Geobacillus stearothermophilus ATCC 12980: one gene and its partner. The protein of the gene in region 2 binds, or shares a complex with, the protein of the main gene of each other region. Links are inferred from orthologs where the notes say so. Each region holds a gene or a part of one and is shown on either strand. Other genes may lie near its edges.

Region 1 (7,612 bases), 1.8 Mb from region 2 along the record:
CGGCGGCCGCTGGGAGCTCGAACACGAATATTACATGAAAAACTGGAGCTGGCGGCCATATTTTTTGGAAAACATCATTCGCATGCGCTCGCGTCGGCGGGGGATTTTATCGGATTTGTACACAGACATTGAAACCGGGGAGACGATCCGGACGTATTCGTATCCGATCGATGAGCGCCACTATTTGTTTATCGACTTGTCCTACAGCTATTTGTTTGAACATGACGCCCATTATTGACCGTATAAAATCGCCGCGTTGCGGCAAAGTAAGCATGAGGTGAAACTTATGGCACAGCTCACTTTTGTGTTATCTGCCCTCTCTGTACTGATCGCAGTCATCGGCTTCGTCTATACAGTCCGCCTCGGCCGCCAGCAGCGCTGGCAAGGAGAGCTTGACGGACCAGTTCCGAAAACGGTGCAAGAGCATGCGTATATGCGCAACCCGATGCTGCTCGCTTACGTATTGGCTACTTTGCTCGTTATTTTTGCGATCGGTTATTTGGCGCTGCGCTATTATTGAAAAGGCCATCCGTCTGGACGGCCTTTTTGATTGTCCGGAAATGGCGCTTTTTTTCGCGACTTTTTCCCGCCGCCGATGAATATATATGAAGCGGAAAGGGCAAAGGGGGAATGAAGATGGGGAAGCGGCTGCCGCTTCAGCTGTCGGGCGAGGAAGTGACACTGTTGCTCGAGGTGATGTTTAGCCAGCAGTACGCGCTGGAACTCGTCCGTTCTGAGCTGGAGGATATTGAAAACGGAGATAAAGAGGCCGATGAACAGAGATACCGGCAGCTGCTGCGTTTGTATGACCGGCTGCTGACCGAGGAAGGATAAAAACAAAGCTGATGCTATCGCTTGTAAGGAAGCGATAGTCTTTTTTATGGTATCATACAGGTGGAGAGGAGAAGATGCATACAGAGAAAGGCGGAACGGATGTATGAGCTTATTTGCAAATGAGGAATGGGCGAACATGACTGTCAAGTCATTTTTGATTCCAGCTGACAAAGTAGCGCACGTTCAAGTGGGCAATTATTTGGATCATGCGTTGCTCGTCCTGACGAAAACCGGCTACTCGGCGATTCCGGTGCTTGATACGTCGTACAAGCTGCATGGGCTGATTGGCATGACGATGATTATGGATGCGATTTTAGGGGTGGAGCGCATCGAGTTTGAACGGATCGAGACGATGAAGGTCGAAGAAGTGATGAACCGAAACATTCCGCTCCTGCGGCTTGACGACCGGCTTTGGAAAGCGGTAGGGCTCATCGTTAACCATCCGTTTGTGTGCGTTGAGAACGAGGATGGCTATTTTGAAGGGATTTTTACCCGCCGCGAAATATTGAAGCAATTGAATAAACAGCTGAGGCGGTCGAATCAGGGCCGAAAACTTTTATGAATTGATGCTTGTCACCAACATCTTTGTTTTGCTAAAGTAAAAAAGAATACAGCATGAAGGAGGAAATCGCCGATGAAGATGATGGACGCCAATGAGATCATTTCGTTTATTCAAAACAGCAAAAAATCGACACCGGTTAAAGTATACATAAAAGGGGAACTCGAAGGCATCGATTTCGGCCCGAGCGCGAAACCGTTCATCACCGGAAACACCGGGGTCGTGTTTGGCGAATGGCAAGACATTCAAGCCACAATCGCGGCGAATCAAGACAAAATCGAGGACTACGTCGTCGAGAACGACCGTCGCAACTCGGCCATTCCGCTGTTGGACTTAAAAGGAATCAAGGCGCGCATCGAGCCGGGCGCCATTATCCGCGACCATGTGGAAATCGGCGACAACGCCGTGATCATGATGGGAGCGGTCATCAACATCGGTGCGGTTGTCGGTGAAGGAACGATGATCGACATGAATGCGGTGCTCGGCGGCCGGGCGACGGTCGGAAAAAACTGCCATATTGGCGCCGGAGCGGTGTTGGCCGGAGTCATTGAGCCGCCATCGGCGAAGCCGGTGATCGTTGAAGACGATGTCCTTGTCGGTGCGAATGCTGTCATTTTGGAAGGCGTCACCGTCGGCAAAGGGGCGGTCGTCGCCGCCGGGGCGGTCGTCGTCGAGGATGTGCCGCCGTATACCGTTGTCGCCGGCGTGCCGGCGCGCGTTATTAAGCAAATCGACGAACAAACGAGAGCGAAAACGGAAATTAAACAAGAGCTTCGCCAGTTATAATGACGGGAAAAAAGCTGTCCGCTCACGGGGCAGCTTTTTTCCAATGGAGGAGAGAGGATGGAAGCGATCAGCCCATTTGTCGCCATTCGACGCGACTTGCATAAAATTCCCGAGCTCGGGTTTCAAGAGTTTAAAACACAGCAATATTTGCTTCACTATATTCGGTCGCTGCCGCAAGAGCGGCTTCAAGTCCGGACATGGAAAACCGGGATTTTTGTCAAAGTCAACGGAACATCGCCGCAAAAAACGATTGGCTACCGCGCCGATATAGACGGGCTGCCGATCCGCGAGGAGACCGGTTTGCCGTACCGCTCTGAACATGAAGGGTGCATGCATGCGTGCGGCCACGATGTGCATATGAGCATCGCTCTTGGCGTGCTCACCCATTTCGCACATCATCCGATTCAAGATGACTTGCTGTTTATTTTCCAGCCGGCCGAGGAAGGGCCGGGCGGGGCGAAGCCGATGATGGAAAGCGACATCATGCAGGAATGGAGGCCGGATATGATCGTCGCCTTGCATATCGCCCCGGAATATCCGGTCGGCACTATCGCGACGAAAGAAGGACTGTTGTTTGCCAATACATCGGAGCTGTTTATCGATTTAAAAGGAAAAGGCGGACATGCAGCCTCTCCCCATTTGGCGAACGATATGGTCGTCGCTGCCTGCACGCTCGTCGTTCAGCTGCAGTCGATCGTCGCCCGCAACGTTGATCCGCTCGACAGCGCCGTCATTACGATCGGGAAAATTGCCGGGGGGACAGTGCAAAACGTCATCGCCGAACATGCCCGGCTCGAGGGAACGATCCGGACGCTGTCGCCTGCGGCTATGGAAGCTGTCAAGCGGCGGATTGAGGCGATTGTGCGCGGAATCGAAGTGGCCTACGAATGCGAGGCGGCGATCGATTACGGCGCCATGTACTACCAAGTGTACAACGATCCGGCGCTGACAGCGGAATTTATGCGGTTTGCCGAAGCGCATCCCGGTATGAACGTCATTCGCTGCAAAGAGGCGATGACCGGTGAAGATTTTGGCTATATGCTGGCGGAAATCCCGGGATTGATGTTTTGGCTCGGCGTGGATTCGCCCCATGGGTTGCACCATGCAAAGCTCACCCCAAATGAAGAGGCCATTGACCGGGCGATCGCCTTTTTAATTGATTATTTTTCATGGAAAGGGAACGCCGAATGAAGTATAGTTCCACCTCCATCAAGACACATTATGTATATGAGGAGGTGGAGTGTGATGGCGAAAATCGGTGTTGAGCAATCGCTGACCGACGTGCAGGAGGCATTGAGAGAAAGAGGGTATGAGGTTGTTCCGCTTGGCGGGGAACAAGATGCCCGGGGCTGCGACTGCTGCGTCATTACCGGCCTGGACGCCAATATCGTCGGCATTCACAACATCGTCACGTCCGGTCCGGTCATTGAAGCGAGCGGGCTTACCGCAGAAGAGATTTGCCAAAAAGTCGAAGAAAAACTTCGCTGATGACGAACGTTCGGGCTGTGTGCGCTGGCAGCCCGCTTTTGGGTGAAATGGCAAAATCGCATAGCGTAAAGGAATGGTGGAAAAGGAACGAAGAACGTTTTCGTTTCTTTTTCTTTTTTTGCTAAAATAAGGGGAGAAACAATGCTTGATCAACGATGGAGGAGTGTCAATGAAAAAGAAACAGTTTGCCGTCATCGGCCTCGGGCGCTTTGGCGGCAGCATCTGCCGGACGCTGAGCGAACAAGGGATGGAAGTATTGGCCATCGATATTGATGAAGACCGGGTAAACGAATTTGCGTCGATCGCTTCACACGCCGTCGTCGGCGACACGACCGATGAAAACGTGCTGAAAAGTTTAGGCATCCGCAACTTCGACCATGTCATTGTCGCGATCGGCGACAACATCCAGGCGAGCATTTTGACGACCCTGATTTTAAAAGAGCTCGGCGTCAACCATATTACGGTCAAGGCAACGAACGATTACCATGAGAAAGTGCTGAAAAAAATCGGCGCTGACCAAATCGTGCATCCAGAACGGGACATGGGCGAGCGGATCGCCCACAACTTGATTTCCAACAACGTCCTAGATTATCTGGAGCTGTCGGACAAATACAGCATTGTCGAAATCGTGGCAAGCGAGCGGCTTGACGGCCATTCGCTTTTGGAGCTTGACATCCGCGCCCGCTATGGCATCAACATCGTCGCCATCAAGCGTGGAACAAGCGTCATCGTCTCCCCGCTCGCCTCGGAAATCATCCGCAAAGGCGACGTGTTGGTCGTCATCGGCGCTGACAGCGACATTGACCGGTTTGAGGAAAAAGTGGTCGGTTGACGGCTGGCAGGCGGCCTGTGCATGATGATGACGGAAAAAGGGCATCCTTTTGCAAGGACGCCCTTTTTTCTTTAGATTTCCATGATGATCGGCAAAATCATTGGCCGCCGTTTCGTCCGCTCGTACAAGAACGGAGCGAGCGTTTCCGTAATTTCGTTTTTGATCTCCGACCATTGGTTCGTTTTCCGTTCCAGCACTTTTTCGAGATGCTTGGAGATCAACACTTGCGCTTCGCTGATTAAGTCACCTGACTCACGCATATAGACGAAGCCGCGAGAAATAATGTCCGGGCCGGCGGCGATTTTGAATTCTTTCATGTTGATGCTGACGACAACGATGACGAGTCCTTCCTCTGACAAAATGCGGCGGTCGCGCAAGACGATGTTGCCGATGTCGCCGACGCCGCTACCGTCAATATAAACGGAGCCGGACGGAATTTTGCCGACGATGCGCGCCTCGTGTTCACTGATGCCGAGCACCTCGCCATTGTCCATAATAAAGCAGTTTTCCTCCGGCACGCCGCAGTCAATGGCGAGCTTGGCGTGCATTTTTTGCATCCGGTATTCGCCGTGGATCGGCATGAAATATTTTGGCTTCATGAGCCGGATCATCAGTTTTTGCTCTTCTTGCCCGCCGTGGCCGGACGTATGGATGTCGTTAAGCGGGCCGTGGATCACTTCCGCACCGGCTCTGCACAGCATGTTGATCGTCCGGTTGACGCTCACGGTGTTGCCCGGAATTGGCGATGAGGAGAAAACAACCGTGTCGCCTGGGATGATTTGAATTTGCCGGTGCGTGCCGTTGGCGATGCGCGACAACGCCGCCATCGGCTCGCCTTGGCTGCCGGTGCACAAAATCGTCACCCGATTGGCCGGCAGGCGGTTGATTTCGTTAGCGTCAACAAACGTGCCTTTTGGGCATTTGATGTAACCGAGTTCTTGGCCGATTTCAATCGCCGCTTCCATGCTACGGCCGAAGACAGCGATTTTCCGGTTGTTGGCGACCGCCGCTTCGGTCACTTGTTGAAGCCGATGGATGTTGGACGCAAACGTTGCAAAAATAATCCGGCCGTTCACTTTGCGGAAAATGTCGTGGATGCTCTCGCCGACGCGCCGCTCGGACATCGTGAAATGCGGAATTTCACTGTTCGTGCTGTCCGAGAGCAAGCAAAGCACGCCTTCCTTCCCTATTTCTGCCATTTTTGTCAAATTTGCCGGTTCGCCGACCGGTGTAAAGTCGAATTTAAAGTCTCCTGTGTGGACGATTTGGCCAACCGGCGTTTTAACGACGATGCCGTAGCTGTCCGGAATGCTGTGCGTCGTCCGGAAAAAAGTGACCGCTGTTTTTTGGAAGCGAATGACATCCTCTTCGCGAATTTCAATGAGTTTTGCCTGACGCAGCAACCCGTGCTCTTCGAGTTTATTGCGGATGAGCCCGAGCGCCAGCTTGCCGCCGTAAATCGGGATGTTCACCTGCCGGAGCAAATACGGAATGCCGCCGATATGGTCTTCATGCCCATGGGTAATGAACAGCCCTTTCACTTTTTCCGCGTGCTTGACTAAATACGAATAGTCCGGGATGACGTAGTCGATGCCGAGCAATTCGTCTTCTGGAAACTTGATGCCCGCGTCAATCACAATAATTTCGTCTTGAAATTGTACGCCATATGTATTTTTCCCGATTTCACCCAGTCCGCCGAGGGCAAACACACCGACTTGCTGATCCGTTAATAGTTTCATGATGAGATCTCCAATACTTGAAAATTAGCGCTTTTCTTTTCGTACTCCAAATGCGCCCCCTCTAACGGCTGAATATACTCGATATTGATCGGACGGTTTTGCAACTTTTGGCGTACTTCCCGCTCTGATTCTGCTTCAATGTAGAGCGTTTTCGTTTTTTCTCTCACGGGCACCTCTTCCGCGTTGTCTTGGTAAAACACTTTGAAAATCATGACCGAATCTCTCCTTATCGTACAATGATTGCTTTTCCATTATATAAAAATGCAACCCCGTTTTCATGTTTTTTGTCGTTCAAAAGCAAAAAAACAGGCGGGAGGTGTGCCGACGGTACGTATCATCTTTGACGGATTTTGGCCGTTTCATTCGCCAAAGTGGGAAAGAAGCCCTTCCGTCCGAAGGGCTGTTGTTGGAACAGTTAGGCGATCAATTTTTTCCGGAGCAAATCTTTCCACTGTTGAAGCAGCTTTTTTTTCAGCTTTTTCAACATTTTTCATCACTCCTTACTTTTTATTGTACTCAATTTGCGACGAAAGTAAATGTTTCTATTATATATGTTATGTAGGTAGAGGCTTGTTTTTCATGGGGAAAAATGGAACGAACCGTGTATTTCGGTTGACATTCCAATTGTTTTTCAGTACGGTAAACAGTGAATACATTTTCGGCAAGGAGAAGATAACGTGGGCAGAAAAATCGTGTTTTTCGACATTGACGGCACGTTGCTTGATGAACAAAAACAGCTGCCGCCATCAACCGTTGAGGCGGTCCGCCAGCTAAAACAGGCCGGCGTCTATGTCGCCATCGCCACCGGCCGGGCGCCGTTTATGTTTGCGGATGTACGCCGCCAGCTTGGGATCGACTCGTTCGTCAGCTTCAACGGGCAATACGTCGTTTTTGAAGGAACTGTCCTGCATAAGCGTCCGCTCCGCCGCGAGAAAGTGCGGACGTTGGCTGAGGACGCCCACCGCAACGGTCATCCGCTCGTCTTTATGGACGCGGAGGAAATGAGGGCGAGCGTCGGCGACCATCCGCACATCCATGTCAGCATGGGAAGCTTGAAGTTTTCCCACCCGCCTGTCGATCCCCTTTATTACGAAAACAATGACATTTACCAAGCGCTGCTGTTTTGCCGCGCCGCAGAAGAAGAACCGTACGTGCGCAATTATCCAGAATTCCGTTTTGTCCGTTGGCACGATGTGTCGACCGATGTGCTGCCGGCAGGGGGATCGAAAGCGGAGGGGATCCGCCTGATGATTGAGAAGCTCGGGATTGACAAAGGCGATGTGTATGCGTTCGGCGATGGGCTGAACGACATTGAAATGTTGTCGTTCGTCGGAACAGGAGTGGCGATGGGAAATGCCCATGAGGAAGTGAAAC
Region 2 (7,694 bases):
GGATTGATCCCACGCTGTTCGCTTTCAAGCCATCCTCTCAGCGCCTTGTCAACGAAACAATTCGGGCATGTCGATTGCAAGCCCCGGAAAATACACAGACCATCAAGAGAAGGTCTATCGCGCCGATCCTTTCGCTAAACGGAAGCGTACATTCGGTCGAGCTCTTGCGCTTCGTATTTCGCAAACGGGTCGATGAGCGAAATTTTTTGCGCCTCGGCGTCGCCGACGCCGGCGTACAGCTCAGCCGTGCCGTCGCCTTTGCGGATGAGTCCGCCGCTAAAGACAACGTTCGCCAAATCCGGCCGTTTCGCCGGACCATCCAAAAAGTGGGAGCGAAGCGCAAGCAATTGCAGCTCTGAACGCTCCATCGTCTCCGGGTTCAACACGAACACCATCGGGTAGTAATGGCGGTTGCCGTGCTCGTCAAAGCAAGCGATATGGCCAAGCGCCCCCACAAGCCCGTTCGCCAGCAAATGCGCCTCATTCACGCCGCCCCATTCTTCATCCATAAATTGGGCGTCCAAAATCGGCGCGGCCTCAATCACGTCCGGCGTCAACTCATCGAGCGAGAAAATGCGGGTGAACCCGATTTTCCCGCGTCCGCCTTTTTCCCCTTGCGGCCGGGTGAACACGCCGATCGAGCCATCTTTCAGCTCGACAAGGCGAATGTCCTTCATTCCGTCCGGCCCTTCGGCGAACTTTTTCAAACTGCGAATATTGCGGCCGCGGTAAAAGACCGTCCGCCAGCTCAGCTCGCCGTCAAACACCGGATGCGGAAACGTCTCCACGCCGCCGAACACCAACTGACCGTGAATGCGCGCCACAAACGGATCCTGCAAGGCGAACACCGGCGCCCCGTCACGAGGAACCCAGACGCCGTCGCGCTCGACGAAAAAGTACACTTCCGATTGCTCGCTGTCGCGCGCCTCGACGCGCCCAGCGATCACCCATTCTCCTTCATCCACAAACGGTGCAGAAATATTGTAAACGTCCCGGTCCCCGACACCCGCAAAGCGAAGCTTTTCCGGCTCAAACGGCTGCGGGGCCGAACGAAATTCGTCTACTAACACTTGACATGTCTTTAATGTTGGCAATGAGAATAACATGATTCATCCCTCCGGATGGCGCCAAAAACGCCCACATTGGCATTTTTGGCTGTTTTTCCTGATCGCGGTTCGAACAGGAAACGTTCTCCAACTTCCTTTCATGCCAGTCTAATCAATCGGACATGGATGGCTGCGCCACCTCCTAGGCTAGGCAAGGAAGTCAATGAAACTGGTTTGTGTGTTATATTATAATATGATATGAAGGATTGTGAAACACGTTATTCTTTGCCAAAAAAAGAAGGGCCAATCGTCTGTCAAGGCCCTTTTTTTCTTATTTTTATTTAATATGAATCAACCATTTGGATAAATGACTCGTCGATATCAACGACCACAAATTCCACATCCTCAACCGGCGCGAGCACCTCGCGAAATAACCTAGCCACTCTCGCTTTGTCAAGCCGGCCGACTCCGGTTCCCAAGGCCGGCAACGCCACCTTCTTGATTCCGTTCTCCCGACAGTGCGCGACAAGCCGCTCGAGACACGCCCGAACGATGTCATACGACGTCGCCCCTGCAGGCTGCTTCATCGTCACTAAGTGAAGGACCCCGCGAAACGGCAGCGAGCCTGCTCCTGTCACGTACAAATCGCCGGGCTTAGGGTCTTGCGCTTGACAGACGCGGATCGCTTCCTCCTCGATCACACGTCCCCCCGCCCGACGGATCGCCGCCGCCACGCCGCCGCCCATCGGCCCGATGCCGTTGGCGGCATTGCAAATGTACTCGACTCCTTCCACTTTGGTCAGATCGCCGACCATGGCACGAATCATCCGAACCCCTCCTTAGCCATGTTTATTCCCCCGCTTCCTCCGCCTCCATAAGCTCATCCAGAACACGGTTGATGGCAGACGATGCTTCATCGATGGCTTCCACTTGTATGAACTGCAATTCATCATCGATAATGCTTCGATAGCAGAATCTCCTTTTTGTCTTCATCCCTAAAAAACGACAAGCTGTCATGCAAAACATGAAATGCGACCGACTGATGGTTGAATTAGCTGCTCTTCGATCCCTTCGCCTCGGCCACCACCCGCTCCAAAAACGAAAGCAAATCGGCGCGCAGCTCCTCGTTTTGCAAGGCAAATTCAATCGTCGTTTCGATAAAGCCGAGCTTCTCGCCGACATCGTACCGTTTTCCTTCAAACTCGTAGGCAAAGACGCGCTGAATTTCATTCAGCCGCCCGATCGCATCGGTGAGCTGAATCTCCCCGCCTGCGCCGACTTCCTGCTTCTCCAAAAACAAGAAAATTTCCGGCGTCAACACGTACCGCCCGACGATCGCGAGGTTCGACGGCGCTGTGCCCGGAGCGGGTTTTTCGACAAAGCGGCGCACTTGGTAGCGCCGTCCCTTCTGCTCGAGCGGGTCGATGATCCCGTAACGGTGCGTCTCTTCCTCCGGCACGCGCTTGACGCCGATCACCGAGCTGAACGTTTGTTCGTATTGCTCAATGAGCTGTTTTAAACAAGGTTTTTCCGCTTGGACGATATCATCGCCCAACAACACCGCAAACGGCTCGTCTCCGATGAAATTGCGCGCGCACCAAACAGCATGCCCCAGCCCTTTTGGCTCTTTTTGGCGAATGTAGTGGATGTCCACTTTTGATGGCTCTTTTACTTTCTCAAGCAAGTCCAATTTTCCTTTTTGCTTCAGCAGCTGCTCGAGCTCAAACGCATAGTCAAAATGGTCTTCAATCGCCCGCTTCCCTTTCCCGGTGACGATGATGATGTCCTCAATGCCTGATGCCATCGCCTCTTCAACAATATATTGAATCGTCGGCTTATCGACAATCGGAAGCATCTCCTTCGGCATGGCCTTTGTCGCCGGCAAAAACCGCGTCCCAAGGCCCGCTGCCGGAATGATCGCTTTGCGCACTTTTTTCATGATTCCGTCCCCCTCTTCTAGCCGATAATGACTCGTTCTTTCGGGTAATGGTAGCTATCTTTCACCGCTCGGCCGCGGACAAGCCATAAAAACGAAATGATGCCGACCCGGCCGATGAACATGACGATCACCAACACCAACTTGCCAAACGGGCTGAGCTCAGAGGTAATGCCGAGCGACAGCCCGGTCGTCCCAAACGCTGAACATACTTCAAACAAAAGCATAACGACAGGAAGCGACGATTCCGAGACGGAAAGCGCAAAAACCGCCGCAAAACAAAGGAACAGCGCACCGATAAAGACAACAAACGATTTTAAAATATCTTCCTCATGAATTTCACGCCCGAACACTTTGACCGCTGAGCGCCCTTTCGCATAATGCCAAACCGTTAACAAAATCACCGCCAACGTCGTCGTCCGGATGCCCCCGCCAACGCTGCTCGGGGAAGCACCGATAAACATCATCGCGCTCAAAAGCAATAACGTCGGGTCGGAAAACTCGTTCATATCCATCGTCGCCAGCCCGCCGCTGCGCGATGACACCGACTGAAACAAGGCGTAAAAGAGCGACCGGTGCCACGGCTTTCCAGCGAAAAAATGGCTCCATTCAAGCGCATAAATCGCCACCGTGCCAAAGAAGACGAGGGCAAAAAACGTCACCGTCGTCAACTTCGTAAACAGCGAAAACCGGTAGCGCCCTCGGTCGCGCGCAAACAAAAACTCCTTCACCTCAATGAGCACAGGAAAGCCAATCGCGCCTAGAATGATCAGAATGATATGGATGACTTGCACGAAATAATCACCGGCGAACGGAATCAGCGACTGGCCGGTAATATCAAATCCAGCGTTCGTCGTGGCACTGACCGACGCAAACACCGCCTGCAAAAGCGCCTCCGGCCACGTCGGAAAATAACGCAAAAAATACACGCCCAAAATCAGCGCACCGACCGCTTCAATGGCCAAAATCAAGAAAAAGATGTCCCGCGTGAGCTTCACGAGCCCTGAGAGCGCAAGACGGTTTTGATCGGTCATGATCAGCTGCCGCTCACGAAACCCGATTTTTTTGCCAACTAACAGCCAAATGAACGTACTAAGCATCATTAACCCTACGCCGCCCACCTGCATCATCACAATCAACAAAACAATCCCAAACGTATTAAACGTCTCCGGAATCGACACAACCGTCAACCCGGTCACACTAATGGCGCTCGCCGCCGTAAACAGCGCATCAATCCAGTGAAGCTCCACTCCCGGCTGATGCACAATCGGCAGCCATAACAGCACCGTCGACACCGCGACGGCCGCCAAATAAAACAGAATGATCAACTGAATCGTCGACAACTTCAACCATAATGAACGTTTGATTGTCATGCCGTCACCACCATTGCCCCGACCAGCGCGCGGGCAGCTTCCGTACGCCGAGTTCACATCGTAATGGATTGTCCCGATCAATCGACGTTTTTTCCATTATATCAAATCCCTTTGCCAAGAAAGAAACAAAAGGAAGAACTTTCGACAGAAAAGCGCCTAGGGAGCCACAAGCCAAAAAAAGAAACGCCCGACGCATCAGGCGTTTCCCGTTTACAAGTTCATTCCTTGACAAGCGAATCCAAAATCTCGCTAAGCTTCAGCTCGACGCACGCCATCGACGTATCCGCGGCACCATAATACATTTTTACGATATCGCCATCGACAATCGCCCCGCATGAAAACACGACGCGGCCGAAAAAGCCGTTCACCTCATAATCCGCTTCCGGCTCGACAAGCGGCTGCTCCGAGCGGGCGAGAACTTTGGATGGGTCGTTCAAATCGAGCAGCACCGCCCCCATGCAATAGCGGTGGTCATCCGACGCGCCGTGGTACAACTCAAGCCAGCCGCGCTCCGTTTTGATCGGCACCGCTCCGCCGCCGATGCGGGCGCTGTCCCACTTCCCTTCGCGCAGACCGAACAAAAAGCGATGATTCCCCCAATGAAGCAGATTCTCCGACTCCGCGATCCACACCTCGGGGCGGCCGTTGCTTCTCGGCACCGGGCGATGAAGAGCGTAATACTTGCCGTTGATCTTCTCCGGAAAAATGAGCACATCTTTGTTTTCCGGCGCGAAAATCATGCCGTGGTGCGTCACCGTCTGAAAGTCTTTTGTCGACACCATCACCTCGCCGACTCCTTTTGGCGACACGGCGCTGAAATAAATGTAATACGTGCCGTCAATGCATGTAATGCGCGGGTCTTCAATACCGAATGTCTCGAGCTCATTCGATGGATAGACGAACGGGCGGTCGTCGATCACAAACCGCCGCCCGTCCCGACTGCGGGCGAGGCGCAAATACGAAAGCGACGTCAAATAGACGAACCGCTCCGCCCCCGCCTCTTTAATAACGCGCGGGTCGGAAAAATCGTAGCGCGGATCGTCTTTGCGAAATTCGTAAACCTCGACCTTCCCCGTCTTTGGATTCCATACCGGCGCTTTCACGATGTTCGGGTCATCCGACACGGGACGCTCCGCCACCCGAAGAAGCAGCAACACTTCCCCTTGAAATTTCGCCACCCCAGCGTTAAACGCCCCGATCACTTCAAACCCGTCGTGGTGCGGCGGCACATCGTTCGGCGTAATGAGCGGGTTCTCTTCATAGCGGTAAAGGTGCATCGTCACCCCTGCCTTTCGTATTTCGTAAATGGATCCACGATCGTGAGTTTTTGCGCTTCTGCGTCACTTGTTCCAGCGTAAAAATCGGCCGTGCCGTCCCCGTTGCGAATCAGTCTGCCGCTAAACACGACATCCGCTCGGTGAAAATGCCAAACATCAAACCGACCGCCAAAATCGTCACGGTATAAAACAAAGGGTACAGCATCGGAATCGTCACGTGCCAAACCCGCTTCCAGCCAATCGCGCCGTCCATTTCCGCCGCTTCATACACTTCTTTCGTGCAGCTTTGACAACGGGCAGCTGTCGCAAATCGCGACGCCGAAAATCACGACCGTCGACATCGACCTGAAGCGCTACGGCAAACGAGCGGTGGAATTGTTGCGATGGCGGTGGGACAACCCGAACGAACCTTTTCAGGAAGTGCTATTGTCTACGAAACTGATCAAACGGGAATCCACAGCAGCAAAACCAACGCGCTAGGGCGGGGCTGGCCTTTTGCCCCACCTGTTTGATTTCCATTCACTTGAAGCCGCTTTGTTTCATTTCCTCAATCTCCGTCACAGGCAATCCGGTCAGTTCGTGAATCGTCTGCGCATCAAACCCTTTCATCAACATCCGTTTCGCAATGTGCCGTTTTTCTTGTTCCGCTCCCTCTTTGCGCCCTTCCTCCCGTCCTTCCTTTCGGCCTTGAATTTTTCCCTTTTGCTCGTACGAAATGATCAATTCCAGCACGCGTTCTTTTTCTTTCGTCTCCATTTGTTCCACCTCGCTTCGAAGCTGTTGTTCTTCTTCATCGGACAGCTTCACATACGTTTCAAAAAAGCCCATCAACAAACGCTGTCTTGCCTCGTCTAGCTCAAGACGCACCAACATGCGCAAAAATTGCTTTTTCAGTTCCACTCGTTCACTTTCAGTATACCCCATTTTGCTAAGCAGCGCAGCCGCCACCGGGTTGTCGGTGCGGATGAATTGGCGCCAGTTTTGCTTGCGCAACTCCACATGGAAAAAGCGAAAGTCAAGCACATCGCCAAACGGAAAGGAGAGCGTGAACAAAGAGGGTTCATCTCGGATGGCATCATAGCTGAAGACGGCAATCGGAATGATCGGAGTGCGGTATTTTTCAAACAAGCGTCTGAAGTAAAGAAACATTCTTTCTGGAAATGACGATTGAACGTACGCTTGGTTTTCTACGTGAACAATGATCAATCCGTCTTTTCCTTTGAACTTCGTCTCGACGAGCAGGTCAACGCGGTACTTCTCCCCAGCCGTTACGTCCGTAAACAGCTCTTCGGACAAAAACGACAAATGGTTGAAATCAATATGCTCGTGCATATCCGGAAAGAAGAGAAGCACAAATTCCTCAAAAAACGTCTGCAACAACTCCTTGAACAACCGGTCGTGATCGATCGCCATACATTCACCTCACACGAATACGTTTCGTATTCTCTTTTTCGACATCATCAAGCAAAATCCTGCCGATGGCACAAAAATGGCTGTCCCTTTTCAAGAAGAGACAGCCAAGACGCCGACCGCAATGTGAAGCCCCCTCCATTCCTGGATATGAATGTTTCGCCACTTGCACGCAAGGCCTAGAAGTGGGGGATTCCAAGGCGGCTACATCCCCGCCTTCCTTCCCCCAGCCGCCACTTTCGCCCGGCGGAAACGGGCGATCACGTTATCCATCCCCCCGCTGCCGAACAACACGCCCGCGACGATGAAAAGAAAACCAGCCAGCTGCATCGGCGAAATCGGCTCGCCCAGCAGCCAATGCGCCCCAAGAAGTGAAAAAAACGGATTGAGATTGATGAACACCGCCGACTCAGCGGGACCAAGATGTTGAACAGCCTGGTTATAAAACATATGGCCAAGCGCCGTCGCGACGACCGCCGAAGCAAGGAAAATCATCCAAAGCGGAAGCGTTCCTTCTTTCAAACTCGATAGGCCGCTCGGCTCGAGCACGAGGCTTAAGACAAACAGCCAAAGCGACCCGAAGACAAGCATCCACCCAGTCATCAACCGCGCCTCGACCGTCGCTTTTTTGATCATAATAAAGCTGATCCCT

The links. The genes of interacting proteins can lie anywhere in the genome.
Region 1: QSJ10_RS14460 (region 2) and QSJ10_RS04710 share a complex: the UniProt entries of both Bacillus subtilis proteins name them as parts of the ktrCD complex. The link is inferred for Geobacillus stearothermophilus ATCC 12980 from one-to-one orthologs.

The regions. Positions count from the first base shown.
Region 1 is NZ_CP128494.1:864,639-872,250, forward strand. What follows is about bases 2,902-5,667. They hold QSJ10_RS04710 (potassium channel family protein), read left to right. Parts: upstream 2,902-3,836; coding sequence 3,837-4,499; downstream 4,500-5,667. Other genes in these bases: QSJ10_RS04700 (N-acetyldiaminopimelate deacetylase), read left to right, coding at 2,902-3,370; QSJ10_RS04705 (YkuS family protein), read left to right, coding at 3,425-3,667; rnjA (ribonuclease J1), read right to left, coding at 4,571-5,667. Outside these bases: QSJ10_RS04680 (hypothetical protein), read left to right, coding at 287-520; antirepressor AbbA, read left to right, coding at 637-834; cyclic-di-AMP-binding protein CbpB, read left to right, coding at 938-1,396; dapD (2,3,4,5-tetrahydropyridine-2,6-dicarboxylate N-acetyltransferase), read left to right, coding at 1,469-2,179; more of QSJ10_RS04700, read left to right, coding at 2,237-2,901; more of rnjA, read right to left, coding at 5,668-6,238; QSJ10_RS04720 (DNA-dependent RNA polymerase subunit epsilon), read right to left, coding at 6,235-6,450; QSJ10_RS04725 (hypothetical protein), read right to left, coding at 6,598-6,732; QSJ10_RS04730 (Cof-type HAD-IIB family hydrolase), read left to right, coding at 6,916-7,612. UniProt on the Bacillus subtilis protein: Catalytic subunit of the KtrCD potassium uptake transporter. The 2 major potassium transporter complexes KtrAB and KtrCD confer resistance to both suddenly imposed and prolonged osmotic stress.
Region 2 is NZ_CP128494.1:2,666,244-2,673,937, forward strand. Bases 2,180-5,027 are described here. They hold QSJ10_RS14460 (TrkH family potassium uptake protein), read right to left. Parts: upstream 4,356-5,027; coding sequence 3,003-4,355; downstream 2,180-3,002. Other genes in these bases: galU (UTP--glucose-1-phosphate uridylyltransferase GalU), read right to left, coding at 2,180-2,985; QSJ10_RS14465 (BtaManbiosPhlase), read right to left, coding at 4,574-5,027. In the rest of the region: QSJ10_RS14445 (MTP-1 family protein), read right to left, coding at 135-1,106; QSJ10_RS14450 (macro domain-containing protein), read right to left, coding at 1,388-1,873; more of galU, read right to left, coding at 2,098-2,179; more of QSJ10_RS14465, read right to left, coding at 5,028-5,632; QSJ10_RS14475 (hypothetical protein), read right to left, coding at 5,742-5,885; QSJ10_RS14485 (Rpn family recombination-promoting nuclease/putative transposase), read right to left, coding at 6,152-7,045; QSJ10_RS14490 (DMT family transporter), read right to left, coding at 7,247-7,694. UniProt on the Bacillus subtilis protein: Integral membrane subunit of the KtrCD potassium uptake transporter. The 2 major potassium transporter complexes KtrAB and KtrCD confer resistance to both suddenly imposed and prolonged osmotic stress.